DNA from 2 places in the Xylanivirga thermophila genome. Region 1 is predicted to be linked to the other one. Evidence: a T-box and tRNA genes for the amino acid it is inferred to sense, from the RefSeq annotation. Region 1 holds a T-box; the other holds one or more tRNA genes.
The links. The T-box of region 1 lies ahead of pheS (phenylalanine--tRNA ligase subunit alpha). A T-box ahead of a tRNA ligase gene usually reads a tRNA of that ligase, here a tRNA-Phe.
Positions count from the first base shown of each region.

Region 1 (16,739 bases):
AACTGTCGGCTATATTTTGATTATTATTTTTATCTATCTTTTCGCTTCCATTAGCTACCGGCATGGCATAATACATTATAAGGGCACCTACAAGTGCGGCTATTATTGCAATTGCAATATATCTCCAAGCATTACTCCGCCTGGTATACCTATCTTCATCAAATTCGTAGAAATCTTTCATCTACCTGCACCTCCTTAAGTTACTTTTATTATAATAAAAGTTTTTTAAGAAAATATGAATAAGCTGTAAATAAATTTAGCCTTTTTTGGCAGGGGTTAGTGAAAATATAAAGGCCGTTCCTTCCCCTTCTTCACTATTTACCCAGATACTCTCTCCATGCTCTTCAATGATCTTCTTTACTATAGATAGTCCAAGTCCCGTACCACCTCTTTTAGGAGAACGGGATTTGTCCACCTGATAGAATCGCTCCCATATATGGACTATATCATCCTTGGGTATACCAGGCCCTTCATCCTGTATCTTTACAAATACCTTATCCTGATGCCTCCATGTTTTTATATGAAGCGTTCCTTCTTCCCTATTATATTTTATAGCATTGTCCAGTAAATTATATACCACTTGCTGGATACGATCTGGATCACCTTGTACCATGCAACGTTCATCCATAAAATCTATCTCTACATCCATACCTCCCTTGTTTATGCGCTCTTCCTGAGATATGAGTATACGCCTTATCTGCTCATTTATATCCAATATATCCATATTTAAAGGAAATTGACCTGACTCTATTTGAGACAAATCTAATAGCTCGTTTATCAATCTATTCAATCTATATGTTTCATCCAATGCAATACCAAGATATTTATCCTGGTCCTCAGGTGAAAACGTCTTATCCAGTACGCCTTGGATATATCCCCTTATGGAGGTAAGGGGAGATCGAAGCTCATGTGATACATTTGCTACAAAACTCCGCCGCATATCCTCCAATTTTTCCAGAGAATCGGCCATAGCATTGAAATTTACCGCCAACTGCCCTATCTCATCACGGGTAGTTACCTCTACCCTACTATTAAAATTGCCCATTGCAAACTCCCGTGAAATATGGTTCATCTCTATCAAAGGCTTTGATATTATTCTAGATATTATATACAAAAGCGCCACTGAAATAGCTATAGATATAAACGCTGCCCACCATATATTTATATATATATCTCTCATGGCACCCTTTATCTCTTCAACTGGTGAATGTATAAATATTGCACCTCTCACCTTGTCATCCATCTTTAACGGTACCCCAACTGTCAATACAGGTACAGGGAAGCGCTCACCAAATTTACCTACTTTAGTTATATTCTTCCCCTTTAAAACCTGAATAAACTCTTCCACCGTTAGCTGTTGTTCCTTCCATTTATCCTTATCCTCGTCACTGGATGAATATGAAAGCCATATATGTCCAGTAGCATCCACCACCCATATGGTGGTGTTCTTATACCTATCTGCCAGCTTAAAATAGCTATACAATGACCACTCACTAATATTCCCCACCGCATACATCTCAATATACTGATTTAATTCCGTAGCCTCCCGCTGCAATTCTTCCGTCCGCCTGTTAAAGGTATAGTTTTTTACAAAAGTAGATATTAACATGCCCAGCACTATTATAGTTATAAGTATTATTACAAAATAGGTGGACATAAGCTTTGAAAATATGGATTTAAACATCTATTTCACCTCAAATTTATAGCCAACACCCCAAACTGTCTTTATTTCCCACTTTTCATTAGGATCATTTAGCTTTTCCCTTAATCGTTTTATGTGCACATCTACTGTACGAGAATCTCCATAGAAATCAAATCCCCATACCTGTTCCAAAAGCTGTTCCCGTGTAAATACCTTGTTTACATGGGAGGCTAGAAAATATAAAAGTTCTAGTTCCTTAGGTGGCATCTGAATATTTTCTCCGTGATAGAGCACGGTATAATTTGATATATTTACTACCAAATTTGATAGCACCACTTCCTTATCCAATATCTTTGTCTGCTGCGCCCTTCTAAGTACAGCCTTTACCCTCGCTACCAGCTCTTTTGTATCAAATGGTTTCACTATATAGTCATCTGCACCCAATTCTAGTCCCAATACCTTATCAAAGGTTTCACCCTTTGCAGTTAGCATTATGATGGGGACATCACTTACCTTTCTAATTTCCTTACATACATCCCAACCATCCATACCTGGAAGCATTATATCCAATATGATAAGGTTTGGAGAACTTTGCCTAAAGGCATTTAAAGTATCAATACCATTTAAATAATGTTCTACCTCATATCCCTCTTTTTCAAGGTATAGCTTTACCAATTGCCCAATGTTTGGGTCATCGTCTACCACTATTATCTTTTGAGGTTGCATATTCATATTACCTCTCCTTTTCATTTATAAATTACTTCCTACTATTATTATACTCCATACTTTTTACCTATTGAAGTCATACACACTTTTTTATTAAAATAGAAGGAGGATTTTGACAAAGTTTGTAGAATACTCTGCTATATGAAAGTATTATTAATTTGTTAGATTTAAGGAGTGATAACTTAGTTATGAAGAAGATAAGCAATAAACTTATTCTAGCCTTTCTTATTATGATTATACCAATAACTATGCTAGGATATATCTCCCAAGGAAAAGCGGGAGCTGCCATAAAGGATTCTGCTATAAATTCATCCCATAAGACTATGGAACAAGCCCAAATGTATCTCGGACTTATTTTTAGTACCATAGATGATGCTTCTCTACAAATAATGATAAATAAAGATATACAAGACTATTTAAATAACAAGAACAATGATTTATCGGTATACGATCGTCTACAGGTAAAAAAAGAGGCCGAAGATATTTTGAACGGATATACAAATACAAGTAAATTTATAGAGCGCATCGTACTTTTACCTGCTGATCCAAATGTACAGAGTATTTCTGCAGGTGTATCCTCCGGTAGCCTAAAATACGATGATTTTAAGGATACAAATTGGACTAAAATGGCTCAAGAAAAAGGAAGACAAACTGTATGGATCGGCAAGCACAAGGAACTGGACGATACCATATCAGGTTTTTCCCAGCCCTATTCCCTTTCCGGTATTAGGATGCTAAAGAGTATGTCTACCAATAAGGACTTAGGACTTCTTATAATAGACGTAAAACAAAAACCCATACGTGAATCTCTATCCAATATGAACACCATGAAGGGCGGAGAAATTCATATGCTCAGCCCTGACGGAATAGACCTGACACCTGAAGATATAAATGTAAAAAAACAGGATGGAAAAAGTTCAGAGAAAAACGAAAAATCGTTAGATAAAAAAGATGATAAATCAAAGGATAAAAAGTCGGAAGAGCAAAAAGAAGTAGAAGAAGATTATAGCTCTGCTTTTTCAAAGCTTCCATTTGTACAAGAAATAGCAAAGAGTGAAAAGGAAAATGACCATAATACAGTCAACTATAACAAGAAAAATTATCTAATGGTCTACTCTAAGATAGGTGAAACTGGATTTACCCTTATAGATCTGCTTCCTGAAAAGGAATTGTTTTCAGCTATAAATGACATAAAAAAGGTTACATCCCTTTTAGTTTTATTTGCGGTAGCAGTAGCGCTATTGATAGGATTTGCACTAGCAAATAGCATGGGTAAAGATATAAACAATATGGTATCAGCTGCTGACGCCGCTGCTTCTGGTGATCTCACCAATATACCATATTCAAAAAGAAAGGATGAACTTGGTACATTAACTAGTAGCATAGCCGCAATGATGACTAGTATGAGGGATCTTATATCCAAGTCTGCTGGCATCTCAAAACAGGTCACCGATTCATCAGGTACTGTGGCAGCTACTGCCCAACAGGCTACTGCATCGGCTAATGAAATCTCCCGTGCCATACAGGAAATTGCAAAAGGTGCATCTGAGCAAGCGGCAGAAGTGCAACAAAGTGTAAACCAAATAGAGAACCTAGCAGAAGAGATAAATAATCTATCTAAGAATACAAATGTAATACATGAGGTATCTTTGTCATCAAAGGATTTAACTGCACAAGGCATAGAAACTGTACAGGATCTTAAGGAAAAGGCCAACCAGACTACCGTTATTGCAAAATCCGTGATAGATGACATAAAGACCCTAGATGCACAATCAAAATCCATCGGTAAAATAATAAAGGTAATAGATGGCATAGCTGATCAAACAAACCTATTAGCATTAAATGCAGCCATAGAAGCTGCCAGAGCCGGTGAAATGGGTAAAGGATTTGCAGTAGTAGCTACCGAAGTAAAAAAACTCGCTGAGCAATCTAGGGGAGCTACAAAGGAGATTTCTGAAATAATAAAGGCCATACAAAATCAGATGTCTACTACAGTTAAACAGGCCCATAATGCAGACAATATATTGGCATCTCAAAACCAGGCAGTAGATTATACAATATCAAGCTTTAACGACATCGCCGATTCTATGGAAACATTGACGAAAAAACTAGAAGATGTTACTACAAGCATAGGAAAAATGCAGGATAGCAAAGATGTGGTTGTATCGTATATGCATAATATATCGGCTGTAACACAGGAGTCAGCTGCATCGGCAGAGGAGGTCACTGCCTCTACTGAAGAACAATTAGCCGGTATGGAAGAACTAGCATCCTTTGCACAGGAGCTAAATCAAGCAGCCGATTCGTTGGTAAAATCCATAGATAAGTTTAAAGTATGAGTTAGGATTTTCTATCCATTGTACCTAGAAATGTCATAATAGGAAGAACTGCAACAAGCATCTCCAGTATATTGTTTATTATATTGTACATTTCAGCGCTGGCGGCAATTGACCCTCCAGCGCTTTTTATTATATATAGTAATGCAAAAGATGGTATATTGCCTATAATAGCAACTACTAATCCCCGCCATATATAATCATTCTTAACATTTTTCGAATAGGCCTTCCCATATTCAAACGAAAATGTGAAATAAGGAATACCTATGAAAAATAGTATAAGCCATACAGGTAGAGGGATTAGTACACCTATTGAACGTATATAGCTTGCAAGTTTTAACAATGTATATACTATGCCACCACCTATAGCCAAAAATACGGCATTTAAAATGGCCAATCCCACTCCCGCCCTTATTTGGTTATCGCTTTTAGGAAAATATTTGGTAAAAAAAGCCATAAACATACCCCCTTCATCCTTGTTGCTTATTATTTAAGTTTGACTATAGTCACTCCCGTTTCGCCTTCCCCATATTTACCTAGACGAAATGATGATACATAGGGGTTGGATTTTAAATGCTGCTGTATACTAGTTCTCAATACTCCGGTGCCTTTCCCGTGTATAATGCTTACCTCTCCCAACCCTGCTAAAAATGCATCATCTAAGTATCTATCCACTTCCATAATCGCTTCTTCTGCTGTATATCCTCTCAAATCTATCTCCTGAGAGATATGCTTATCCTTAATAGATGGCCTTTTATAAGAAGATGCTTGTCTTTGATTCTCTTCTTTAGTTTCTCTCAAATTGGAAATATGGACATTTATCTTCATAATACCTACTTGAACATCTAGTTGTCCATTATTATCCGGAAGGGTAAGCACTTGACCTTTTTGATCTAGATTTATAATATACACGGTTTGACCCAATTTTAGATCTTTAGGAGGTTTGGCTAGGCTATTTTTCCGTTTGGCTGATATATTATCAAGCCTTTCTTCCATAGAATTCATATTATGTTTTAAGCTTCGCCTAGTCTCTTCCATCTCGCGATTTCGCCTTGCTACATCCTCTTCACTTGCTAGCTTTTGTATCCTCTTTATAGCAGCATCAGCCTCTACCTTAGCACGTTTTATTATATCATTAGCCTCTGCATACGACTTCTTCATTATTTCCCTTTTCTGTCTGTCTATTTCAGCAAGCCTTGATTCAAGTTCAGCTCGCATACTATCCACACTCTGCTGTTTTTCTTTAATCTCTTCCAACTGCTTTTCCGACTGCACGCGATTATGCTCTATGGTGCTTAATACATCCTCAAACCTTATATCTTCGCTAGTTAAAAACTCTCTAGCCCCATCGATTAAAAAATCAGGCAGTCCTAAGCGTTTTGATATCTCAAACGCATTGCTCTTCCCCGGTACTCCTAAAAGGAGCCTATAGGTAGGCTGAAGGGTGGATACATCAAATTCCATAGATGCATTCTCCATACCCTGTGTAGTTAGGGCAAATATCTTTATCTCGCTATAATGGGTAGTGGCAGCCGTTTTTATATGTCTTTTACATAGGTAATCAAGAATACTCATTGCAAGTGCTGCACCCTCAGTAGGATCGGTGCCAGCACCCAGCTCATCAAAGAGCACCAGCGATCTATCGGTTATATTCTCTATAATGCTTACTATATTCGTCATATGGGATGAAAAAGTACTAAGGTTCTGCTCTATACTTTGTTCATCCCCTATATCTGCAAATATATTATCAAATATGCCTATCTGAGTTCCCTCATCTGCCGGCAGGTGTAGCCCTGATTGGGCCATAAGTACAAAAAGACCTATTGTCTTTAGCGTCACCGTTTTACCACCTGTATTTGGCCCTGTAACCACTAATACATCAAAGTCATAACCAATATGCACGTTTATAGGCACGACGGTTTCCTTATCTATTAGAGGATGACGACCATTTACTATCTTTAGTTTTTGTCCGTCTACTAATTTAGGACATACACCCCTTATGGATAAACTGTATTTAGCCTTGGCAAATATAAAATCCAACCTTGCCAATACATCCATAGTATGCTTTATATCCGAATGTACATATTGCACCTTTTCCGTAAGGTCTAACAATATACGCTCTATCTCCTGCTTCTCCTTAAGCATCAATTCCCTTATCTCATTATTTGCCTCCACTACTGCCATAGGCTCTATAAAAAGAGTTGCACCACTCGATGATTGATCATGGACAATTCCTTTAATATTACCCTTATGTTCCTGTTTAACAGGCACTACATATCTGTCACCCCTTATTGTAACTATGGGATCCTGCAAATATTTCTGATATTTTGGCGAACGTATTATATCATTTAGTCTATCCCTAACCTTATCATGGGCATGTCTTATGCGCCTTCTAATACTGGCAAGCTCAGAACTTGCATAATCTGATACATTATCCTCATCTTCTATGCATTTTAATATTTCTTCACACAGTTCTTTCTGTGGATATAATTTCTCTGACAAATCCCTTATTATCGATATATCTTCTACTCCAGGATATTCATTTATATACCTCTTAGTCCTATGGGCACATTTTAACACGTCTGCTATGCGTAAAAATTCAGCAGGCGATAACATGGATCCTAGAGAGGCTCGCTTCAAAACACCCGTAATATCATTAAAACCACCTACGGGATCACCTCCTAAGCTGGCAAGTATAGACTCAGCCTGAGAAGTTTCCCTAAGGGCCATATATATATTTTGCCTATCATCATAGGGTTTTAATGTCTCCACTATTTCTTTTCCAATTTCAGATACTGCAAATTCTGATACCTTTTTCACTATCTTGTGGTATTCCAATATCCTGATACTTCTATCATCCATTCTATCCTCCTGCAAAAGTTAAAATATATTTATCTACATTTTATAATATTAATACATGACTTTCCAGTCTTTTATTGATTCAATTTAAAACCATGGTTTTAAAATAGCAAGGAAGATATAGATGAATATAAATACTTTAAAACCAGTATTTTTTAGGTTGTACATACATATCCATACCTATTTCAAACATTCTATGCCATGGCGCATATACCTTATCCACTACTATATCAAAATCCTTAAAGCTATTCTTTATATGTTCACTCCAATGCCTATTTAATCTGTCTTTTATGACAGCTGTGATCTTATTTTCATTATCTCCTAGACTTGTAGAGCCACCATTTATATTCTGTATCTCATTTAAGGTAACATCCTGCCTTACAATACTTTGATAGCACCAATCTTCCATAAATCTAAAGGCAAGATTGTAGATACGCTCATTATCATTGTTGGAATCATAGCCGATAAGACCGGTAGCTATGGCAGTACCCATGGTATTACAGACTGTATTCCATCCGGCATATCCATATAAATGATCCATTATATTAAGGTCATCCATCATGTATACAAGCTCTGTATCCCCACCATTTATAAAAGCTACATCTGCTACTACACATTTTTTACCTTGAATTATATACTTTTTGATATTTTCCGCAAATTCCCTAAGGTTCCTATAGCTTGAATATGTTATATCCTTTTCTTTCTGATAAATAGATGCCTGCATCTCCTTACCGGGCGTATTAATTAAAAGTATAAAGTCACTTTCATCGGGAGAATCAGCTATCCAGCCACCAGCCGCTGTTATATGGGCCTTTACACTCTCACCTATTGGTCGATCTTCAAGATGTGGTACTATAAAGGGACCGTATACAGAGCTGTACACTGTGTAAACCTTGGGACGTCTAAAATAGTATTCATTATATGCCCTAGAAAGGAGTGTACAGCCTACCTCATCAGCACCGGGATAATTGTATATCTTAAAATTCAACCTCCAATTAGAGATTCTTCGCTCAACCACAGTATGATCCATTGGAGTAAAACCAAATTCCGAGCAATCATCCTGTGGAATGGAGAGAAAATGTATAAAGCCATCCTTTACTAGTATAATTGCCGCTTGATTTATAGCTAAATTTATCTTTCTTCTCTCTATATAATCATTTAGATACTCAGAAGGTATCTGATTTTTTAATGCCTCTATTTGTTTAATTTCTTCAGGAGTAATTATTCCCCTCTTTTCTTTGTCCGTAAGATGTCCAAATGTAAAGATATCTTTACCATAATCCCCATAATAATCGGGCTCCTCATCACTACTATTATATGAAGGTGTGCGCATTATTAAATTAGAAGCATATATTTTAATCCCTGGGTTGATTTCCTTTATTAGTTTTATCCTTTGAAGTCTTTCTAAACATTCATCTATGGACATGTGATGTATCCGTGAAGGCACAAGTCCACCATATACAAACATCTCAATGGATAGAACAATTGCATTACAATTAACTATATTGTCCTTCATCCAATTCCATAATCTATCAGTATCTGCCTCTTCCTTTTTCTTTCCCAACAAATCCAATGGGGGAATTATAAGTTCAATATCATCCTTTAAACCGGCAATCATAGATGGATATTGGTAGTTGCATGGTCGTTCATCAAGTGGTATATACATTATCTTCATCAAATTCACCTCTATTGCATGTTTATTTATCTATATATTAACATCTGTAACTTCATGCAACAATGCTCTATTTTGCTATGTTTTTAACCCTATTTGCTATTCCCCCCGTAGAAGTAAAAAAAGGGCAGTTCATAATGAACTGCCCTTTTACTTCCGTGCTCTACGTGCTACATCATATATGATAGGGGTGTTGTTTCTTTTTGTAGCCTCGTCTTTTTTCGAGCTTTCAGCCAACTGTTGTTCTAAATTATTTACCTGATTCTGTAGCTTGGCTACCTGACCCTTAAGCTTTAATACCTCGTCGGCTAAATTTACCGCAGTTAATACATATAGCATGGATGTACTCAAGCCAAGCTGCCGTTCTTCAATCTCTTCCATTTTTTTATCCACATAAATTGCTACATTGTGTATATATTCTTCAGATTCAAAACCCCTCATGGTATATTCCCGGCCACCTATATTTACAACAGTTTTGGTTACTTTATCCACATTTACACCCCCATACCGTTTGTACTTTATATTATATATCATCTACCATATTTATACAAGATATTTGTCGAAAAAACATCTATACTATCTTAAAGTGGCATTTATTTCTTCGCCTAGTTTTTGTATTATCTTTTCCTGTACCTTATTTACCTCTTCATCCTTAAGCGTACGATCTTTTGATCTATAAGTGAGTGAATACGCCATGCTCTTAAAGCCTTCCGGTACCTGGTTTCCTTCATATATGTCAAATAATTTTACATCTTCTAAAATATTACCACCATATTTTCTAATAATGCCTTCAATCTGCCCATTTAAAACCTTTTTATCCACCAGTATGGCTAGATCCCTTATTACTGCAGGATGCTTGGGCAATTGTTTATACTTCTTGTCCATATTAGCAAGATCCACTAACATATCAAAATCCAATTCGGCTAAGAACACCGGTATATCCAATTGATAATTTGTTAAAACTTTGGGATGAACTTCGCCAAACACCCCTATATCCTTACCTGAGACTTTCAAGAAGGCTGTACGCCCTGGATGAAATGTAGGATGGCTGTATGGTACAAACTCCGCATCTTCCAATACGCCAAACTCTTCTAAAAGTACTTCTATCTGCCCCTTTAAGTCATAGAAATCGATACATTCTCCATATTCTCCTATGCATAGCATATCTTTTTCGACAGGCAACTCCTCAAGCGGCAACCATTTTGGAAGAAATATACGATTTATTTCAAATATTTTGCATCTTTCAACACTTCTATTGCTATTTCTAGATAATATCTCCAATATGTTAGATATTAAAGTGGTCCTCATTATACTCTGATCCTCTCCTAATGGATTGGATATCTTAACAGCTAATGGCATATTTATAGGATCATCAAAACCTATTGCAGAGTATACCTTAGGACTTGTAAATGAATAGGTAACCACCTCATAAAGCCCCTCACCTACTAGCACTTCCTTGGCTAAATCCGTAAGCTTATGTTTGTCAGTCTTTGCAGCCCTTGAAGGGGTGTGCTCAAGTAAGGTAATAGGTATATTATTGTATCCATATATACGGGCTACTTCCTCTGCCAAATCTGCTACACCTTCTACATCCTGCCTGTATGATGGTATCAATACCTTTATATATTCATCCTGTCTGGTCACCTTGAAGTCTAGTCTAGTCAATATATCGCATATCTCCTCACAGGGCAAATCAATGCCCAAAAGTCTATTTATCTTTTGCCATTTGACCCTTATTATACGCTCATCCAAAGTACCACTACACATATCTATGGTACCTTCAACTATTGTACCGGCACCTAATTCATCTATAAGCTGTGCAGCTCTTTGTATTGCATAAAATGCATTGTGTATATCGAGCCCTTTTTCAAATCTAGTGGATGCCTCACTCCTAAGACCCAAAGCCTTAGCAGTCTTTCTTACACTCCCGCCTTCAAATACAGCACTCTCAAGGAGTATATCCTTCGTATGTTGTGTAATTTCAGAATTCATGCCGCCCATTACACCTGCAACTGCTACAGGTTTTTTAGCATCGGCTATAACCAACATATCAACATCCAGTTTTCTATCCATACCATCTAACGTAGTTATACGTTCATCTGGTCTTGCACGCCTTACTACCACAGTTTTTTCCTCTAACTTTTCTAGATCAAAGGCATGCATGGGCTGACCAAGCTCTAACATAACATAGTTCGTTATATCAACTATATTGTTGATAGGTCTTACCCCTGCAGCAGCTAGTCTACGGCGCATCCATTGTGGTGAAGGTCCAACCTTTATATCCTTTACCACCTTTGCACAATACCTTGGACATAATTCTCCATCCATAACCTTTACTTTGGCATAGCGGTTTATATCATCCACCCCTTGTGGTTCTCTTATGGCGGGATGGATAAATTTTGTATCTAGGGTAACTGCAGCCTCTCTAGCAAGCCCCACTATACTTAGACAATCAGGCCTGTTTGGTGTAATCTCAAAATCTATAACATCTCCACCTAAATCCAATGCATCCTTTATATCCATCCCCAGAGAATAATCTTCCTGCAGAATCATTATTCCATATTCCTCAGCAGTAGGATAATCAGCTTTTTTAAGATTCAACTCATCCCCCGAACACATCATACCATGGGATTCTATTCCCCTTAATTTGCTTCTTTTTATCTTTATACCTCCTGGAAGTATAGAACCATGTAATGCTACAGGTACCAATTGCCCTTCCTTTATATTAGATGCCCCTGTAACTATTTGAACTACCTCGTCTCCTACATCTACTTGGCATATCACCAGTTTATCCGCATTTGGATGCTTCTCTATGGATAGTATTTTGCCGACCACTACCCCAGATATATCCTCAGCTAATCTTGTTATAGTTTCCACATTGGATCCTGTCAAGGTCATACTATCGGCAAGCTCCTCTGTAGATACATTTATATTAACGTATTCTTTTAACCATTTTACCGGTGCTAACATCTTTATATCTCCCTTCTAAAATTGTTTTAAAAACCTTATATCATTTTCAAAGAGCAATCTTATATCGTCTATTCCGTATTTTATATTTGTTATTCGATCCAATCCCATTCCAAAGGCAAATCCGCTATATTCTTCCGGATCTATACCACCATTTTGCAGTACCTTTGGATGTACCATCCCTCCACCAAGTATCTCTATCCATCCAGTATGTGAACACACACTACAACCTTCCCCATGGCATATGGCACAGCTTACATCCACTTCTGCACTAGGCTCTGTAAATGGAAAGTGATGGGGACGTAGTTTAGTCCTAGTATCTTCACCAAACATCTTCTTTGCAAATGTATCTAAAACTCCCTTTAAATCGGCCATTGTTACATCTTTATCTATCACAAGACCTTCTATCTGATGGAATATTGGAGAATGGGTAGCATCCACCTCATCAGATCTGTATACTCTGCCTGGAATAATGACCTTTATCGGTGGCTTTTCCTGCTCCATAGTCCTTATTTGTACCGGTGATGTATGGGTTCTTAAAAGTATATTATCATTTATATAGAAGGTATCTTGTACATCTCTAGACGGGTGATTTTTAGGTATATTGAGCGCTTCAAAATTATAGTAGTCAAGCTCCACCTCAGGGCCATCGGCTACATCAAATCCCATACCCATGAAAATGTCTATTATCTCGTTTCGTACTATGGTAAGGGGATGAAGACTACCCCTTGCCGGTCTTCTGCCTGGCATGGTAACATCTACCCATTCCTGAGACAATTTATATTCCAATGCCTTATCCTGCAGCACATCCTTCTTTTCTATTAATTGCTTCTCTAAAGAGCCCCTTATCTTGTTAGCCAGCTGTCCTATCTCCGGCCTCTCATCCGGTGATACATCCTTCATTCCCCTAAGTATTTTTGTCAATTCACCTTTTTTACCCAGATATTTTAAACGAAAGTCTTCCAAATTTTCAAGATTGTTTAAGTCCTTAAGAGCATCCAATGCTTCTTCCTTTATCTTTTCCAATTTATCCTTCATACTAAAAAACTCCTTTCCGTTTTGTTTTTTGCATTAAAAAAAGCCCCATCCCTAAATGGGACGGAGGCCCCCTGTAACCTACGTGGTACCACCCATATTTATCCCTGACTATACAACCAAGGATCTCAATAATTATAACGGTATAAAACCGGCACGGTCTACTATTATTTCAACCGGCAGCTCCAGAGCGAACTTCTATCCCCAGGTCTGCAGAAGTGCTTTCAGCCGATGACACTCCCTCTCTGTCCATCCAATTTGGAATATACTCTTCTCCTTCATAGCAATATATATTTCCATACATTATAGCATATGCCCTTAATGTATTCAAGTTTATAATTTTCACATATAGTGACATTTATTAATAATATGATAAATCAATATACCTGCTGCAACAGATGCATTAAGGGATTCAGCATCTCCTATTATAGGGATCTTTACCATAGAAGAAGCAAATGTGCATATTGCCTCACTAACACCCTTTGATTCATTTCCTATAACCAATGCTACCTTGTCATAGCCACCCTTCCAATTGAACAGATTTTCACCATCTAAATGGCTGACCATCACATGGCATTCCCCGCCTATGAGCTTGTTCAAAAATGCTAGTTTATCCTCTACATAAAATATTGGCATTGTAAATATGGAACCCATAGTAGAACGTACTGTCTTGGGGTTATATGGATCGGCACATCCTGGAAACAGTACCACTCCATCTCCCCCTGCCCCATCCATAGTCCTTATTATAGTCCCAACATTCCCTGGATCCTGTACCCCATCCAATATTGTAAGAAAAAAGCTAGGGCGGTTTAATATCTGTTCCATATCATATGCAGGTTTGCCGATTACAGCCGTTATCCCTTGAGGAGTTCTAGTATCGCTCATTGAATCAAAAACACCTTTTGATACTCTATAGCATGGAATTTTATTATCCTGAACAATTTTACATATGGAAGAATGCTCCCAATTAAAATCCTCCCGTATCAGAATATACTTAACCTTAGCGCCCCTGGATACAGCTTCTTCCATACCTTTTATACCTTCTACAAAAAACTCATTCCACTGATCCCTATATTTTTTTGTGCTTAACGCCTTTACATGCTTTACTAGGTTATTTTGGCGACTGGTAATAACATTATCCAAACTCTATCGTCCACCTTTTCAGTTTTTATTTCTTCACAGAATCTTCTGCCCTCTTCTCCAATTTATCTATATCCTCATTAGTACCTATAACTACCACTATATCTCTTTCATATATCATATCATCTCCACCTGGAGATATGTTTATATTGCCATCTTGTTGCTTTATAGCCATTACATTTACTCCATAACGTACTCTCAAATCAAGCTCTCTAAGGCTTTTTCCAACCCACAATGGTATGGCTGATATCTCTACAACGCTATAGTTAGGATCCAGTTCAATATAATCCAGTATATTTGATGATACTAGATTATGTGCTACCCTGATCCCCATATCACGCTCTGGAAACACCACTTTATCTGCACCTATTTTATATAATACCTTTGCATGAAGCTCATTTTGCGCCTTTGCCAGCACATATTTGACGCCTAATTCCTTGCAAAGAAGGGTAATAAGAACGCTTGACTGTATATCCGATCCAACTGTAACAACAGCCACATCAAAATTCCTTATTCCAACTGCCTTTAAGGTACTCTCATCGGTTGCATCAGCCTGAACAGCATGGGTAACATAATCGGATATATCTTGAATCTGTTCTTCATCTTTATCTATTGCCAATACATCATGGCCCATGGCATACAATGTAGTAGCTATACTAGAGCCAAAACGCCCTAGACCTATGATAGCAAATTGTTTCATAATATATTGCCCCTTTCTCTAACCCACCATAACTTTTCCTTCAGGATATCTTATAGAATTATCACTTTGATTCTGGCGCTTTGCAAGTGCCAAAGTAAGTGTCAAAGGTCCCACACGACCTGCAAACATAGTAAGCATGACAAAAATCTTACTTATGGTGCTCATTGAACCATTATCAAAACTCGCAAGCCCAACTGTACCCAATGCAGAAGAAGTTTCAAACAATATATCTATAAATGGCTGCGGCTCTATTAAAGACAGCACCATGCTTACTCCTATTAATAACATGAGACTTATTAGAGTTATTGTTATAGCTCTATGGGCAATGGAATGGGAAATCCGCTTGCCGTATACCTGTATATCATCTCTACCCCTAACTACGCTTACCGTTAAAAAGAAGATAACACTTGCAGTTACCGTCTTTATGCCGCCACCTGTTGATGCAGGTGACGCACCTATAAACATAAGCAGAATAGTCATAAACTTCGACGCATCCTTAAGATTCGCCTGGTCTATAGTATTAAATCCGGCTGTACGTGGAGTAACCGACTGAAAAAGCGATGCTAGTATCTTTATAGGCAAAGGCTTGTCAGCTAATGTATATGGATTATTATACTCCACTATAAAAAAGAATGCTGTACCTATTAGTATCAACATAACGGTCATAAATACGGCTAATTTGCTGTGAAGGGATAATTTTTTAAATCTTCTATGATGCCAAATATCCAATATAACAGAAAATCCAAGTCCTCCAAGTATTATAAGTCCCATTACAGTCATATTTATTACCACATCATCTACAAACCCAGTAAGGTTTCTATAGTTTCCAATAAGATCAAATCCCGCATTACAAAATGCAGAAATAGCATGGAATATACTATAGTATAGCCCTTTTTTAAACCCATATAATGGTATAAATCTAGTAGACAACAGAAGAGCCCCTATGCCTTCTATAATAAAAGTAACACCTATTACATTTTTGGTAAGCCTTACTAAACCTTCTAGGTTAAATTGATTTAAAGCTTCCTGCATAACCAACCTTTCCCTAAGTGTAATTCGCTTACCCAAAGCCAAAAAAATCAAACTGGCTGCAGTCATAAAACCTAAACCACCTATCTGAATAAGGGTTATTATAACTATCTGTCCAAAAAGACTAAGATCTGTCCCCGTATCCACCACTACCAACCCAGTAACGCATACAGCAGAGGTAGCTTCAAACAATGAATTTATAAAGCCTATACTCTGACCATTGGCTGAAGCTACAGGCAATGAAAGCAATATGCCCCCTATTAATATAATGGAAGCAAAACCTATAGCAAGCACCTGGGTAGGAGATAGGCAGGTACGTTTTTTGACCATTTTATCTGTGAACATCTTCTATCTCCTTTGAAAATTATTATCCATATCAACGATAATCTATTATACCATCCTTAATAAAAAGTTAAAACGCCAGTTTAGAGTATTTTATTATATTTTATTCTTATATCCATATATTTATTAGAATATTAAGTCCTATCTCTGAAAAGCTAGATAAAGATATACCTTGCTTATTACCATGAAAAAAAGACCCCTTCTTCGAGGTCTTTCTTTTTCGTTAAGCATTCAGCTGCTGCTTTGCAACGTCAACTAGATTTGCAAAACCATCAGCATCATTTACTGCCA
Region 1 is NZ_RXHQ01000006.1:3,084-19,822, reverse strand. It holds gene EJN67_RS04730 (S1C family serine protease) at 1-181, opposite strand, end outside; gene EJN67_RS04725 (sensor histidine kinase) at 257-1,684, opposite strand; gene EJN67_RS04720 (response regulator) at 1,685-2,368, opposite strand; gene EJN67_RS04715 (methyl-accepting chemotaxis protein) at 2,557-4,707, shown strand; gene EJN67_RS04710 (hypothetical protein) at 4,709-5,161, opposite strand; gene EJN67_RS04705 (endonuclease MutS2) at 5,191-7,566, opposite strand; gene EJN67_RS04700 (DUF4127 family protein) at 7,703-9,238, opposite strand; gene EJN67_RS04695 (cell division protein ZapA) at 9,386-9,727, opposite strand; gene pheT (phenylalanine--tRNA ligase subunit beta) at 9,812-12,205, opposite strand; gene pheS (phenylalanine--tRNA ligase subunit alpha) at 12,221-13,240, opposite strand; T-box leader at 13,294-13,528, opposite strand; gene EJN67_RS04680 (TrmH family RNA methyltransferase) at 13,580-14,380, opposite strand; gene EJN67_RS04675 (potassium channel family protein) at 14,406-15,077, opposite strand; gene EJN67_RS04670 (TrkH family potassium uptake protein) at 15,096-16,451, opposite strand; gene rplT (50S ribosomal protein L20) at 16,672-16,739, opposite strand, start outside.

Region 2 (16,739 bases), on a different contig from region 1:
CTGCCATACGTTTTTCATAATGCCTTTTTATAGCTATTTGCTTTTCCATTTCAAAAGTTTCACTAGCTGTATCTGCAGGATGATTATCATATAATGATAATTCCATTTCATTTGCCGCAAGTAAAGTACCGGTATTTAGCTCTTTATTGTCCTTCAAGGCATTTTCACATTCCGTCTTCTCTTCCGTTAACTGACTTTTAAGATATTTAAGTTGGTAATCTTTCATTTTATGCTTATCCTTTCTAAAGATTATTTTGTACAATTTTTACTATTTCAGTTATGAAATTACCTATAATCGGCAGATTTTTGCTGGCTAATTTGCTTAAAAAATAAAAAGCTACTGCACCTAATAGAGTAAATCCAATAGCCATACCAAATCCTCTAGATAAACCTGCTACAAAATTGGTGATTAACATCCTTTTTGTGTTTTTAAGGTATTCTACGTAATCTCCAAATTTCATTTTTTCTAGTGTTCGAGCTGCTTCCTCTAATTTCTGGATATATGCATACTGACGATCATCGTTATGATCTTCCATAATATCTATACCTCTCTAAAATGATCTATCCTATTTATATTTAAGCACAATAAAGGGAATATACTCTTTAGTATATTCCCTTTTAAAAAGCTTATTCTAAATTTTCATCTATAAATAAATCGGAATTTTGCTCTATCATATCGAGCTGGGTTTCAAGAAGGGTTTTAAACTTATTTTTAAAAATTTGAAATTCTTTACAAGAATTTTGGTATTCTTTCTTTATATCTATTATCTGATTATTTGCTTCTTGGATAATCTTTTCAGCTTGAGTTTGAGCTTCCTTTATAATAAGCTCTGCCTTTTTTTCAGCATTTGCATTTACATCTTCAGCAGTTTTTTGGGCTGTTACCAAAGTTTCTTTCAAAGTATTTTCTATGGTTTTATAGTTGGCTATTTGATCGGACATTGTATTTATTTTATCTTTAAAGTTAAGATTTTCCTTATACATCTTCTCAAATTCGTCGATAATCAAATCCAAAAATTCGTCAACTTCATCTTCGTTGTAACCTCGAAAAGATCTGGTAAACTCTTTATTATGTATATCCATAGGTGTCAACGGCATATGATTTTCTCCTCCCTTATATAAATCTTTCTATTGTTACATTAATCCGTTGTTTCTTAGTAAAGTTACCTATTTCGGCTAATCTAATACGCCCCATATGTTGAACTGATATCATATCATCTTCTTTAAGCACAAAATTTGGTTTATCTACCTCTGTCCAATTTACTTTTACAGCTCCAGATCTAATAGTAGGAACCATCTTATTCCTTGATATACCAAATCCTGCACTAGCAATACTATCCAATCTAAGAGTAGAAACAGTGGCTTTTATGAGTTTTATTTTTGGAGGGTCAATGTATATCTGGTCATAGTTACATATTTCCGTGTTTACACTAGCCTTACCGATATATATCAAATTTGAAAATATAAAAGGGGCTATATTGCCTAAGGTAAACACATATCCAATATCAGATTGAATAATAATATCCCCTATTTTATGCCTCTGTATACCTAATCCCATTATAGCACCTAGGATATCTCTATGACTAACTCTATAATATTTAGCATTCCAAGTAACTTTTACAACCTTGATGGCATTATACCATTTTTTTTGATCTATCTCTTTAGTAAATGGATATATATAGAACATCAAACGCTCTGCATCGCCATACCCACCAAATTTATCATATTTTATGCCATTGTACTGTTTCACAATATCCTCAACTAATTGTTGTTGTGCCGGGTCAAAAAATGAAGTAACTCTTTCAGTTTTACTTTTTTGAACACTAAAAATAAGATCTTCTACATTTGCCAATAAATATTTTGTATCCTTATAAGCCATATGCTACCATCCTATTATACTACAATTATTAATCTCTGCAATAATTGTATGATAATAGTAAGGAATAAGTATGTAAACAATGGGGAAAAATCTATAGGTAATCCTGAAGAATTAATTTTATCTGAAAGTGGCCTAAAAGGTGCTACAAAAGGCTCTGTAATACGTGTTATAAAGGTACGAATTGGATGAGTCGGATCTATAAACCAAGATAACAAAGCCCCTATTACTATAAGCCAGCATATAATATCCAAAAATAACACAATCCCTTTCAAAAGTCCCGCTATAACTTGACTAGCCAAATCAATAATGCCTCCTATTCCATCCCTTTTTCTTTATTATTTGTAAGGGTGAAAAAACTTTTACCTTTTAATTCTTCAGGTATATTTCCACTAATGTCTACATTACTAGGTGCTAACACAAAAATACCCTTTGAAACTTTATGGATGGTTCCGTCAAGAGCATATACTGCACCACTCATAAAATCTAGTACTCTTTGTGCTAAATCGATATCCAGTGCCTCTAAATTTACGATAACAGGTTTGCGCGATTTTAAATTATCTATTATTGTTTGGGTATCATCATAGGAAAAAGGTTGATATACTATAACTTTTACATATGATGCACTATGAATATTAACCACCTTACCTTTTTTCTGTTTAGTTTTGATGATTGGCTCGTCAAAATCATCATCCATATTATTATTTTGTTCTTCTAGAAACATATCTTCATCTTCATCCATTATGCTTTCTTCCAAACCAATAATATTCAAGAATTTATCAAACATTTTACCTGCCATATTTTATATTCCTCCTTTTGATTATCGTTCACCAAATATAGCTCTACCAATCCGCACTATATTTGCACCTTCTTCTATTGCTATTTCAAAGTCATTTGTCATACCCATCGATAGATATTCCATAGTTACATTGCTATATTGGCGTAGTTTAATGTCTTCATATATTTCCTTTAACTTAGCAAAATAAGGACGTGTCTTTTCTGCGTTATCCAGTAAAGGGGCTATAGTCATCAGACCTTTTACCCTTATATGCTCAAATTGCTGTATTTGGTCTAAAAAATCATCCAATTCTTCTATGTATATACCAGATTTTGTAGATTCTTTTGATACATTTATCTGTATCAAAACTGGCAATACTATACCATTCATTGATGCCCTTTTATCTATTTCTTTTGCCAATGACAATCTGTCTAAAGAATGTATAATATCTACTTTATCTATTATATATTTTACCTTATTGGTTTGTAAACTACCAATAAGATGCCATTTTACTCTATTTTTTATATATGGATATTTACTTCTGATTTCTTGAACTCTATTTTCTCCTATATGTCTTATACCAGATTCAATGGCTTCATCTATTCTGGCAGGTATTACCGTTTTAGTAACAGCTACTAGCGTAATATCTTCTAAATTTCTTCCTGTTTTTATAGCAGCTCTAGCCATTCTATCTTTTACTGATATAATATTCTCTTTAATGTCCATATTAGAAGTCCACCTCTTAACAAAATACATAATATTAACGCAGCTGTATTTGATCATTGACATTTAATTTTTCATATTGATCATTATGTTCTATTATAGCATATTTATCATCATATGCGACAATTTTTATTTCTATAAATTTTTTTTCACCGTTTTTTAATTTCGTCACTCCTTCTTTACCCTTATATTTGATAATAGCTGATTTAGGCACTTTTAAACCTTCAAATTTTTTGCTTATATTTACTTTGGTATTTCTTACATTAATTACATTTTGTATATCATTCCCCAACTCCAATACCATAAGTTTCCCTTGTGTGTCTCCATCTACTAGTTTTACTATTTTAGCATTTGTATCTTTTACCGGTATCTCTGAAAAGCCTATTGAGACATCGTCATTTATTTTATAAAAAAAGGGGGATGAAGGTAATTCACATATAATATACCATTTATTAGTATCTACAATGCGAAAAAAAGGTTGGTTTGCTTTAGCCTGGTTCTGATTTTGACCCTGGTCTTTGGATGGAGCCTGATATTGTAGCAATTCCTGATAGCTTTCTGTTGTTATTTCATCTAAAGAATCAAAATTCAATATTTGTTCTAAACCATCGATATAAAAGCTGACCAACCCTGAGGCTGGAGATACTATATCTAGTTTCCAGTCTTTTATCTGCTCAGTCAATTTATTTTGTTCATCATACAAATTTTTTAGATATTCATCTGAATTGCCCTTTTTGTCAATTATTTCCTTTCGCTGTTCTAATAATAATCTCACATTTCTTTCTTTGTTGTCCATTTGTTTCATATTAGTATCTCTAATATTCTCTTGAATGTCATAGATAATATTATTTATATCTTCTTGTACCTTATCTAAATCTTTATCATTTATCTTATCTATAATATTTTGTTCCTGATAATTTATAATTTTTTCTTGTACATTATATAATTGATAAACTACTTCCTCTTGATAATTTGATTTATATATGGTAGCTAATACATCTCCGTTTTTTACCATTTGATTTTCATCTACATGGAATAGTACTTTTCCATATATTGGTGCAGTATGTATCTGTTCATTCCTAACTATAAGAGCATGACTTTTGTTTTCAGTAGTAATACTTCCATATTCTACAGACGCATATTCCGTGGGTCTAGATGATGATAAACCAAATAGCCAATAGATGCATATACCTATAATCGTAACAAAAACAAAAAAACGGGGTTTAATATTTCTTCTCCCTATTTTAAGACCTTTGGCCATAGCAAAAATCCTTCCGTCTATAAAATATTATCCTAACTCATAATTATTTATCTATATATTTCTCTATCATTTTCAAAAATCCTTTTAGAATTTTTGAAAATTAAAATTTATACATGACTAATTTATTAATTATCTTTTGATAGATTTACTGATACTTATCTTATTACCATTATTACCATCACAATCGAATTTAATAGTATCACATAAAGCCTTAATAATTTTAAGCCCTCGTCCACTTTCAGTAAATATATCCGTAGAATCTACATCACTTTGCATAATAGTATTATAGTCAAAACCGTTACCTTCGTCGCATATGCATATATTAATAGTATTACTATTCAATTCTTGAATAATAGCGGTTAAGGCTTTATCACATTTTCCGTTATTCCCATGAATAATGCCATTTGCTATCAATTCGTTAAGTATTAATAAAAATTCGTAGACTTCTTCTTCCTCTAGTTCATGCCAACACTTGATACATTCTATCATTTCATTGATTAAATTACGTATAACAACTGCATTACAACCTACAACCTTTTTATGAAATAGCATTTTCACCTATGGTACCTCCCGTTATTTATATCTCCAAGATATATTTAACCTATTGTATAAAAATAAAACATGGGTACCATCAACCTTTTCTAAGATAAGTTCGAAACTTTTCTAGTATTTTACGTTCCATTCTTGATATATACATTTGTGAAACTCCCATATCCTTAGCAATTGCTCGTTGGCTTCTTCCTTTATAAAAGCGTTCATATATAACTTTACGTTCAGTATCATCAAGGGTTTCCATTACCCTGGAAATAAAGTCCTTATTTTCGATATCTGAATAACTAGTTTCATCTTGTCCTATTACAGACATTAAATCGGTTTCCCCTTCATCATCTATATAATAGTCTAAAGATGCAATATTAGTAGAATGTCTAGATTCCATAAGTTCTAATACTTCTTCTACAGTGATATTTAAATATTCGGCAATTTCTTCAGGCTTGGGAGAACGAGATAATTTAAAAGATAAATGGCTAGTGGCTTCATCAAGTTTTTTAAGATATTCACTTTCTTTTCTAGGTAACCTTATTACCCTGCTTTTATCCCTAAAATAATTTTTTACTTCTCCTACAACGGTAGGAGTAGCAAAACTAGAAAATTTATATCCCCTATTTATGTCATAACGCTCTAATGCTTTTATCAATGCTAAAGAAGCCACTTGAAAAAGATCATCGTATTCTACTCCTCTATTTGAAAATTTTTTTGCTACAATCTCAGCTATATAAAGATATTTTTTTATAAGTTCATTTCTTAAGTTTATATCTCGAGTTTCACAATATTTCTGCAACAATTCATCTTCCTGTCTGTTTTGCAGTTTTTTTGCTTCATTCCCATCAATCATCACATGTTTGACCCCCACTTTTTTTATACATGGAGATGGAATAAATAATATCTCCTTTTTGATGAAAATTAACATCAGTTATAAGTGATGTTATTATATAGATTCCCAGCTCGTTTTGCTCATCATAGTTATTATAATCATTACCAACAATGTCATCTAAATCCTTTTCTATGCCGATTTCTATTTTAAGCCCTTCTCCAGTAGTATTAAAATTGACATTAAGCTGTTTTATATTTTTAGTTTGATTCATAAGGATATTGCACGATTCAGCTACTGCAACTTTTAAATCTTCTATTTCATCTACCCTTAAACCTGCCCTACATGCAACTGCTGATGTGGTTAAACGAACCACCATTACATATTCAGGTTTTGCAGGGATGTTTAATAATATACTATCCACCATCATCACCTCATTCTTCAATGGCAAAAATCTTGTCCAAACCTGTTATAGTAAAAATTTTAGCTATATAGGGTTTTAAATTTTTTATACGAATATCTCCCCCAAAATCCTTGACTCTTTTAAGTATGCTTATAAGGACGCCTAATCCAGTACTATCTATGTATCTAAGTTTTTCACAATCTAATACTATACTAGCATTTTTTTGATTGAGCATAGAAATTAAAGACTCTTTTAGTTGCGGTGCATTATATATGTCAATCTCTCCAGTTAGACAGACTTCCCATATACCGTTTATTTCATCATATTTTTTTTGTATATCCATATTTGTCACTCCCTTTATACAATAGTTTTGTATAAATTGTATAAGCCTTATTATATCAAATTTAGTCGAATAGAACAATGGATTTTGTACATTATCTAAATTTGAGCATATCTGTTTAGTAGCTGCCACATCCAATATACTACTAGCTATTTGTGCAGACATATATGGTGCTTTAAGTATAATTTTTATTTGTGCATTTGAAAATCCTTGATCTTGTAAGTTTTTAATATACATAAATATATCAATTTCCCTTTGAGTAAAATATCTATGATTTGACTTAGTACGTGGAATCTTTATTTCAAATTCTTTTTCATAAAATCTAATAACATATGGTTTGTAGCCGATGATTTGAGAAAATTGACTTATTGTATAATGCTTTAGATCTTTCATGTTATCTGCTCCTTTATATTGTATATATATTCCAATATATTGTAGTGTCATAATAGTTTTCCAATATTTTTTGACTATTATGCACCAAAAACGGTTTTTATAAAAAAAATTTCAAAATAGACTTGACAGTTTCAAAAAAATGATGTATATTAAACATCGTCGCCTGAACAATTCAGGTTGGTCGTCGGGGTGTAGCGCAGTTTGGTAGCGCACGTGCTTTGGGAGCATGGGGCCGGGGGTTCGAGTCCCTCCACCCCGACCATTAGTGTGACCCCTTGGTCAAGTGGTTAAGACATCGCCCTTTCACGGCGGTATCAGGGGTTCGAATCCCCTAGGGGTCACCATTTTTTTAGGGCCTTTAGCTCAGTTGGTTAGAGCAACCGGCTCATAACCGGTTGGTCCGGGGTTCGAGTCCCTGAAGGCCCACCATTTTTTATTTGGCCCGGTAGTTCAGCTGGTTAGAACGCTAGCCTGTCACGCTAGAGGTCGAGGGTTCGATCCCCTTCCGGGTCGCCAGTTTTGCCTCGGTAGCTCAGTCGGTAGAGCAGTGGACTGAAAATCCGCGTGTCGGTGGTTCGATTCCGCCCCGAGGCACCATTTTTTTGTTTTTATATATGAATTATTATATATGGAGGAGTTCCCGAGCGGCCAAAGGGGGCAGACTGTAAATCTGTTGGCGCAGCCTTCGATGGTTCGAATCCATCCTCCTCCACCAATTTTATATCATGCGAAAGTGGTGGAATTGGCAGACGCGCTAGATTCAGGTTCTAGTGGTAGCAATACCATGGGGGTTCGACTCCCCCCTTTCGCACCAATAAAAAGGTTTGACTTATAAGTCAAACCTTTTTATTGGATTACTCATATTTCATATGCTTTTTTATAAAAAAAAGATTGCACAGGTACAAAATTATAACGTTGAGGTAATATTATCTGTTCCGTACTTCCTACGAATAATATTCCTTCAGGATGGAGAGATTTATAAAATTTATTATAGATCTTAGATTTTGCTTCTTCTGTAAAGTATATAAGTACATTGCGACAGACTATCAAATGACAATTTTTTGGGTATTCATCCTTTAAAAGATCATGTTGTCTAAAGTCTACACATGTTTTTATACTATCATCTATGTAATATTCTGCTCCTTGTTTATGAAAGTATTTGACAATAAGCTCTTTGGGTAAGTTTTGTAAATTCTTTTCAATATATGAACCTTCTTTGGCTTTTTGGAGGATTGATGCATCTATATCGGTTGCAATAATTTTTATCTGATTCAAAGGTATAAATCTACTAAGAAGCATTGCAAGTGAATAAGGTTCCTCGCCTGTAGAACAGGCAGCACTCCAAATTTTGAGTTCATCATGTTTCTGCAAGAGATTAGGTAGAATATCTTTCTCTAAAGCTTCCCACTGTTTAGGATTTCTATAGAATTCTGATACATTGATGGTGATATAACTCATAAATTCATCGCGCAATTCCTTGTTCGCCACTAAAGCTTTAAAATAAGCATGGTAATTTTTGTATTCTGATCTAGCAATAAGTGCATCAATACGTCTTTTCATTTGGCGTTCTTTATAGCTAGATAAATCTATAGTAGTTAGCTTAAATATTGATTGAATAAAATCTAAATATGACCACTGCATTTATATATTCTCCTCACATATACTATGATATCTTATTAGTTTAACATATTTTTTAGATAAAAAAAAGCCGTGAACTTAATCACGACTTAATGTAAAGGGGGTCTCAATGTATTTTGTGAGGTCGTTATTATTGTGGGCTATTTTATGTTTTTTTATACATATAATAAAAAAACCACAACCTTTTTCTTAATGCTCTGGGAAGAATTCTCCTAATGAAACTTTCATTTCTTCTTTTTTATATTTTGAAGAGCTGTTATCATCGTGTTTTGAAGGTTGTATATTGTTATCCCCTTTTGCTTCTTTTATACTTAGACTTAATTTATGATCTTCAGGCTTTACATCTAATACTTTTGCATTTATTATATCGCCTACTTTTAATGCGTCTTCTACCTTATTAATTCGCTTGTTGGATATTTGTGATATATGAACAAGACCATCTACGCCAGGTTCTAATTCAACAAAAGCACCAAATGAAGTAATTCTTACTACCTTTCCTTCTACTATAGATCCTACAGGGTATTTATTATCTGCATTTTCCCAAGGTTGTGGCAATGTCTGCTTATAACCCAAGGAAATTCTACCTTTTTCCTTATCAAAAGACAACACTATAACCTCTACCTGTTGATTTTCACTGAGTACTTCACTGGGATGTTTTACATGTCCCCATGAAAGATCAGAGATATGAATAAGACCATCAATCCCGCCTATATCAACAAATACCCCAAAGTCGGTTATGCTTTTAACAGTACCGGTTATTTTTTCACCTTCTTTTAGTGAATTCCAAACAGCCTGACGTTTTGCTTCTTCTTCATCCTCTAAGATAATTCTTTGTGAGGCTACCAATCTATTGCGTCGTTTGTCCAGTTCTATTATTTTAAGTCTTAATTCTTTTCCAACAAAAGTGTTCAGATCTTCTACGTATTTTGTAGATAATTGGGAAGCGGGTACAAATGTTCTAATGCCATTAATACTAGCAATAACACCACCCTTTACTGCCTGAGTACATTTGCCTCGAAATTCAACTCCCGCTTCATAACCTTTTTGTATATCATTCCACACTTTTTGTTGTTGGATAGACTTGCAAGAAAGCAATACATTGCCTTCTCCATCGTTTATCTTTATTACCTCTACTTCTATCTCCTGACCTACTTTTATGATATCTTCTAAAGTTTGATTCTGTTCCAGGAATACTTCGTCAGCAGATATAATACCATCTGCCTTATATCCAATATTTACTATGGCTTCTTGAGGGTTAACGGATAAAACTACTCCTTTAACTATTTGACCATTTCTTAATGATACCATAGTCTTTTCAAAGTCCTCCATGGAAACTGTATTTTCTTGTGAATTTTGATTGTTAATTTGGTCCATCTTGTCAATTACCTCCTTGATAATCCAGTCAGGAGTAGAGGCACCTGCCGTAATGCCTATTACATCCCCCGACCTAATAAGTTTGTTATTTATTTCCTCTGCCGTTTCTATAGCAAAGGTTTTCTTACAATAATTTTTGCAAATAGAATATAGTTTTTTCGTATTTGAACTATTATGTCCTCCTATAACTAACATGACGTCAACTTTTTTTGCTAATTCTTTTGTTTCATTTTGACGTTTGAAAGTTGTATGACATATAGTATCAAATACTTTTAAATCAGATACTATATGTTTAAGTCTGGACAAGATATTATTCCATTTTTCATGTGTGATAGTGGTTTGAGCCACAACACATGCTTTATCAATGTGAGAAAGTCTATCCACATCATCATAACTGTTTAGAATATATGCTGCTCCATTACACCAGCCATTAATACCCTTAACTTCTGGATGCTCCCGTTCACCGATTATAATGATATCATAACCTTCTGTATAGTGTTCTTCTACTATTTGATGTATACGCTTGACAAACGGGCATGTGGCATCTATTATTTCTACTTCCTTATTCCTAAGCTCATCATATGCAAGTTTTCCTATACCATGGGATCTAATAATAACTGTACCATCTTCAATATTGTCAAGGCACTCTTCTACAATAACACCTTTTTGTTCAAGATCTGATACTACCTGAGGATTATGTATTATCGGTCCCAATGTATATATCGTTTTGCTTGGATTGAGATGTTCATAAACAGATTGTACAGCACGCTTGACACCAAAACAAAAGCCTGCATTGGTTGCTAAAATTATTTGCAAATACTTATCCTCCCTATAATAAAATTACTCTACTTGATAGAATTCTATATAAAACGCCATATTTCCTGCTTTTTAACACAAAATTATAGCATTTCTTTTAAAGCATTTTCCATTTGTGAAGACATATTATCCAAAAGTTCTTTACTGCTCTTTTGATGCTGGAATTCATCAAAATATATAGGTTGTCCAATTGTTACTGTAATACGCTTAAAAGGCTTATAGCCTCCTTTTATGGCAACAGGAACAACAGGTACTTTGGCTTTATGGGCAATGGATGCGATACCGTTAGCAAATGTTCCTAATTCGCTTCCTGATTTATTTCTAGTTCCTTCAGGAAAAATGCCTAGAATCTGCTGGTTTCTCAATATTTGTAATGATTTTTTTATAGACGCAATATCTGCTTGTCCTCTTTTTATTGGAAATGCTCCCAATCCCTTTAACACCCAACTTATTATGGGATTTTGAAATAATTCTGCTTTTGCCATAAAAGAAATGGGTCTTGGTAAGACAATTCCTAAGATAACGGGATCAAAATTAGAGGTATGATTTGAATATACGATGGCACCCCCCGTTGAAGGAAAACTTTCCTTATCTATAACACGGGGAGCAAACAAAAAATACACTACAATGGTCATTATAGCCTTAGCAATTCTGTAAAACACTAAATCACCCCTAACTATCAACAAAAATATGATTTAATATTTCATTTATTACCTGATTTATAGATTTATCGGTGGTATCTATAAGTATTGCATCGTCGGCCATTTTTAAAGGAGCAAATGTCCTTCTGCTATCACATTCATCTCTATTTTTAATGTCCAATATTATATCCTCTAGCTTTATATCATATCCATTATTATTAAGCTCCCGCCAACGCCTTTTGGCACGTTCTTCTAGGGATGCAGTAAGGAAAAACTTTTTATCCGCATTCGGGATTACAAAAGTCCCTATATCCCTGCCATCTATTACCACAGAATTTTTATCTGCTATATTGCGTTGTATTTCGACTAATTTTAATCTTACCTCAGGGATCACAGCCACATCAGATGCATATCTGGAAACTTGAGGTGTTCTTATAAGATTTGTAACATCATTGCCATCTAAAAATACTATCTGTTGTCCATTATCATACGATACATCTATATTAGTAGTGTTCAATTCAGATATAACTTCTTCCCTATGATGTTGCATATTTATACCTTTATTTATCATTTTAAGGCCTATGGCTCTATACATAGCTCCTGTATCCAGATACAACAAATCAAGGCGTTTTGCAACCATTTTTGCTATAGTACTTTTTCCAGCGCCAGCTGGACCATCTATAGCTATGGTTAATTTTTCTGGTCGTACAAGGTCCGGTCTTAGTAGTATAGCTCCTTCTTTATATACATGATAAATTTTAATTTTCTCAGGTACTTCAACATGCATAAGTACTCGGATACATTTGGGTAAGCTATCTATTACCTCCATCTCTTGACAACAAATAAGGGGGATAGACTTCATCCCTAAATCTCTAGCTGCCTTTGCTGGATAAGCAGATTTAATATCATTGGTAGCAGTAAACACAATACTTATTATTTGCCCAACAGAAATACCGTTTTTTTGTATTATTTCTGATAAAAGCTGCTTAGTCTTAAAAAAGATCTCATCTGGTAAATCTCTGTCTACAGTTATAGCGCCTCTAATAGCTTGAATATACATAAAACAATCTCCTTTATACAGCCCTATGACCTAGTCCTATTGCTACTTCATTAAGATGTAAAAGGCCTATGCCAAAGAATATAACAACACTTATATGCTCATTATATCTTGCAATGCCTATTTTACCACCAACGTTTAATCCTATAGCCTTAGGCATAATTTGAGAAATAGCTTCCCTTGCAGCTCCAGCAACAGCACCTTCTTCATTATGTGAATCTCTTATGACCCCTTCCCGTTTTGATGCTACTACACATCGTTCTATAATTTTTGTTACCGATGATATAAATTCACCACCATAATCCACAGCAGCTGCATGTATTCCTTCATTTAAAAATTGTTCTTTTAATAATCGTTCTTCTTCCCTATTTTTAGTTAAACTCATTTGAATAGCCGCTTTTGCTACATCTCTGCTACCTAGAGGTTCCACTTATTATTTTCCTCCTTAAAATTAAATTATTTATATCTCCATTATAATTCACACACAATAATAGTACAAGGTCTTTTTAGGGCTTCATACATAAATATAGCATATTTATTTACATATCTAAATGACAGGTATCATTTAATAGATCAATAGCTTTATTGTTCTCTAAAATACGTATTTTAGAGAGTGCTGTATTATCTTGTCTTAAAAGACGCATATATTCAACAGGTATATCCATTATTTGTGTAATCAATATCCTATTTGTCATTCCATGGGACACTAACAATATATCATCTTTTTCTGTTTGTATATCATTACTTATGGTATCTATAAATGTCAACACCCTATTTTTAACATCATCTATGCTTTCACCATTAGGAGGAGCAAAGCAATGATCTTTATACCACCTATCCAATTGCCCATTAAAATGACATTCTATTTCTTGCGGGGTTAACCCTTCCCATTCGCCAAACGATACTTCTCTAAGTAGAGGTATTGGGGTTGGAACGACTCCTATATAATTCCCAATGATACATGCTGTTTCATATGCTCTTTTTAAATCACTTGTATATATCTTTTTTATATTTTTATTTTTCAGTTTAGCTCCTAATTTTTTTGCCTGCTCTCTACCCCTATCAGTCAATTCAATATTATGGCTGCCTTGAGTCCTATGGGCTATATTCCATTCCGTTTCTCCATGTCTAACTATATATATATACATATATCATAAAACCTTTCATTCTTTATCTTTACTTACATAGACTTTGTATTCGTCCCAAATTTTTTCTAGTTGAGAAAACTCTTTTGAGACATCCGTTTTTTTTGCTAATCCTGCAGCAACGATAAGTGAATTTATTAAGCTTAAAGGGGCTACAAGGGAATCTACAAATGACGCCATATCACTTCTGGCTAGTAGAGTATAATCAGCATATGATGTAAGAGGTGATAAAAAGCTATCGGTAAGGGCTACTATCTGAGCGCCTTTATCCTTTGCAAATGCCATGGCTTCTATAGTACGTCCCGCATATCGTGGAAAACTTATGCCTATAAGTAAATCATCTTTTGAAATATGCATTATCTGTTCAAAAACATCATTAACACCAGAAGTTACAATACGCACATTTGAAAATACAAACCCTAAATAATAACCCATAAATTGTGCCAGAGGTGCTGAACTTCTAAGACCTAATATATATATATTGTCTGCTTTGAGCATCCTTTGTACTACAATATCAAATACTTGATTATCAATTTCTTCAATTGTAAGTTTTAAATTGTTTATATCAGCCTTTAATACATTTTTAAGTACCATAGATCTATCTAGTTCCGATGTCATTTCTATGCGTTGGACAGTAGTCAGTTTGTTTCTTATAAGTTCCTGTAATGCTTTTTGAAGCTGAGGATATCCTTCATAATTAAGAACATTGGCAAATCTTACTACTGTTGATTCGCTAACACCTACTTTTTTTCCGAGTTTGGCTGCTGTCATAAATGCTGCTTTATCATAATTATTTAGGATATATTCCGCTATAAGCTTTTGACCTTTACTCATTTTCTTATAATTTGCATTTATTCTATGAATTAAATCCTGCTTTTGTTCCATTGGTAATCCCTACCTTTTTAAAATTTTATCTAAGAATAGCAAAAATAAAGCATTCGCTATACGTTTTTATTTTATCATAAAAAATCCAATGTGCAAGTATCATTTAATTCCGCGTCATTCTGTAAAACTATTTTCTCTAATAAGATTATATCTTTGATAAAGCTACTATTTAAACATATAATAAAGTGCAATTATACAAATACTATTTGAAGTATATACGAAGGAGGAACTGAAAAATGATACAGATAGATGATGCAGGTAGTGGAAGTTTAATTGGTGGGACATGCATAGCTGCTATAAGAGTCGAAACTTTGGAATTTTATTACGATATTATACCCATAGAATATTATCGTAAGGACGCCTTTGAAGCAAAATGCTATCTTAATAAATGTGAAGAAATAGTATTTGAACTGCTGGATAACTTGAAAGTGAATACCCAAGAGGAAATTAAAATATGTAGGGGATATATGTTTGATACAGTGAGAAAAAAACTTATGGATAGAGGTTATAATATAACAAGTACTAAGATAGATGATCCACTTCAAACTAAAGTGGAAAATGCATTTCAAGAATATGCTATAGATTTAGGACTACCTGTTCATTATATAAAATATACTAAATACCCTTTTCACTTTCATAGAATACTCAGATGGGTATATGCTGATTATGAAGAAAGGAAAAAATTATGTAAGACGGGATGGAAAAGCTGGCAGAAATATGGACATTTGGATGTGAAGACTTACAGCGATATTTTATATAATAATACCTATAATTGTTTAAAATGCGGAAAACATATTGATAAGTACAGTAAAGTTAAAGTTATTGAATATGTTAGCAATTGTCCAAACGTCATATATCTGCATTATAATTGTAAATAATAGTCCTGGAGGGATTGTCCGTTTATACCCTCCAGGACTATTATTTTAATATCTTTATACTGGATGAACCATATCCTTTTCATCCAGTAATGTGCTATCTATTTTATATTTTTGCGCTTGTCGATATTTAAAGAAGTTAGTAGCAACTTGAGGAAATAATGCATAGGACAATACATCTTCTTCTTGTTCCATATACTCTTTTATTTCGTTTCTATATTTATCCAGTTCAGGCTTTAATAGATCTGCAGGTCTACAAGTTATCGGTTCTTCATTTCCAATTATTTGTTTTCTGAATTCTGGACTTATTTCTGCCGGAGGTCTGCCATACTCACCTCTTACATAAGCTTTTACCTCTTTTGTAACCATTTTATATCTTTCACCCATAATTACATTTAACACTGCCTGTGTTCCTACTATCTGGCTTGTAGGAGTAACTAAAGGCGGATAACCTAAATCCTTTCTTACCCTTGGCACCTCTTTTAGTACTTCCTCATATTTATCTAGCTTGTTTTGCTGTTTTAGCTGAGAAACTAGATTGGATAACATGCCACCAGGTACTTGATATTTGAGTGTATTAACATCTACAGTTAATACTTTAGGATTTAATTGACCAGAAGAGATATATTTTTCTCTTAACGGTCTAAAATAATCGGCTATTTGACTTAATAGATCCATATCGTATTTGGTGTCATATTTAGTACCCTTCAAAGTGGCTACCATTGGTTCTGTTGGAGGCTGAGATGTTCCCATGGCCATAGGTGATATGGCACAATCAACTATATCTACTCCCGCCTCTATTGCCTTCAAATAGGTCATAGAAGCCAAACCACTGGTATAATGGGAGTGAAGCTGTATTGGAATCTTAACTGCCTTTTTAAGTTCTCTAATGAGGTTATATGCATCATACGGCGTTAAAAGCCCTGCCATATCCTTTAGACATATTGAACTAGCTCCCATGCCTTCCAAGGTTTTTGCAGTTTTTATATAATGCTCTGTGTTATGGATGGGGCTTATGGTATAAACAACAGTAGCTTGTGCATGGCCTCCTGCCTTTACTGTAGCATCCATAGCACATTCTAAGTTACGTACATCATTTAATGCATCAAAAATTCTTATTATGTCTATACCATTGTCTATAGATTTCTTAACAAAATCCCTCACT
Region 2 is NZ_RXHQ01000034.1:11,260-27,998, reverse strand. It holds gene EJN67_RS12065 (TraR/DksA C4-type zinc finger protein) at 1-226, opposite strand, end outside; gene EJN67_RS12060 (DUF5665 domain-containing protein) at 243-536, opposite strand; gene EJN67_RS12055 (DivIVA domain-containing protein) at 628-1,098, opposite strand; gene EJN67_RS12050 (YlmH family RNA-binding protein) at 1,115-1,879, opposite strand; gene EJN67_RS12045 (YggT family protein) at 1,894-2,178, opposite strand; gene EJN67_RS12040 (cell division protein SepF) at 2,193-2,675, opposite strand; gene EJN67_RS12035 (YggS family pyridoxal phosphate-dependent enzyme) at 2,697-3,380, opposite strand; gene EJN67_RS12030 (HlyD family efflux transporter periplasmic adaptor subunit) at 3,415-4,638, opposite strand; gene EJN67_RS12025 (ATP-binding protein) at 4,768-5,190, opposite strand; gene EJN67_RS12020 (sigma-70 family RNA polymerase sigma factor) at 5,270-6,031, opposite strand; gene EJN67_RS12015 (ATP-binding protein) at 6,024-6,452, opposite strand; gene EJN67_RS12010 (anti-sigma factor antagonist) at 6,442-7,143, opposite strand; tRNA gene EJN67_RS12005 (tRNA-Pro) at 7,329-7,405, shown strand; tRNA gene EJN67_RS12000 (tRNA-Glu) at 7,413-7,487, shown strand; tRNA gene EJN67_RS11995 (tRNA-Ile) at 7,496-7,572, shown strand; tRNA gene EJN67_RS11990 (tRNA-Asp) at 7,583-7,659, shown strand; tRNA gene EJN67_RS11985 (tRNA-Phe) at 7,665-7,740, shown strand; tRNA gene EJN67_RS11980 (tRNA-Tyr) at 7,774-7,858, shown strand; tRNA gene EJN67_RS11975 (tRNA-Leu) at 7,871-7,957, shown strand; gene EJN67_RS11970 (CheR family methyltransferase) at 8,002-8,784, opposite strand; gene EJN67_RS11965 (bifunctional 4-hydroxy-3-methylbut-2-enyl diphosphate reductase/30S ribosomal protein S1) at 8,971-10,971, opposite strand; gene EJN67_RS11960 (lysophospholipid acyltransferase family protein) at 11,055-11,633, opposite strand; gene cmk ((d)CMP kinase) at 11,644-12,252, opposite strand; partial or broken gene aroH (chorismate mutase) at 12,334-12,672, opposite strand; gene EJN67_RS11950 (HutP family protein) at 12,686-13,099, opposite strand; gene EJN67_RS11945 (histidine phosphatase family protein) at 13,209-13,817, opposite strand; gene EJN67_RS11940 (MurR/RpiR family transcriptional regulator) at 13,833-14,699, opposite strand; gene EJN67_RS11935 (hypothetical protein) at 14,936-15,577, shown strand; gene EJN67_RS11930 (oxaloacetate decarboxylase subunit alpha) at 15,632-16,739, opposite strand, start outside.
Region 2: it encodes a tRNA-Phe, which carries the amino acid that the T-box ahead of pheS (phenylalanine--tRNA ligase subunit alpha) is inferred to sense. The anticodon was not compared.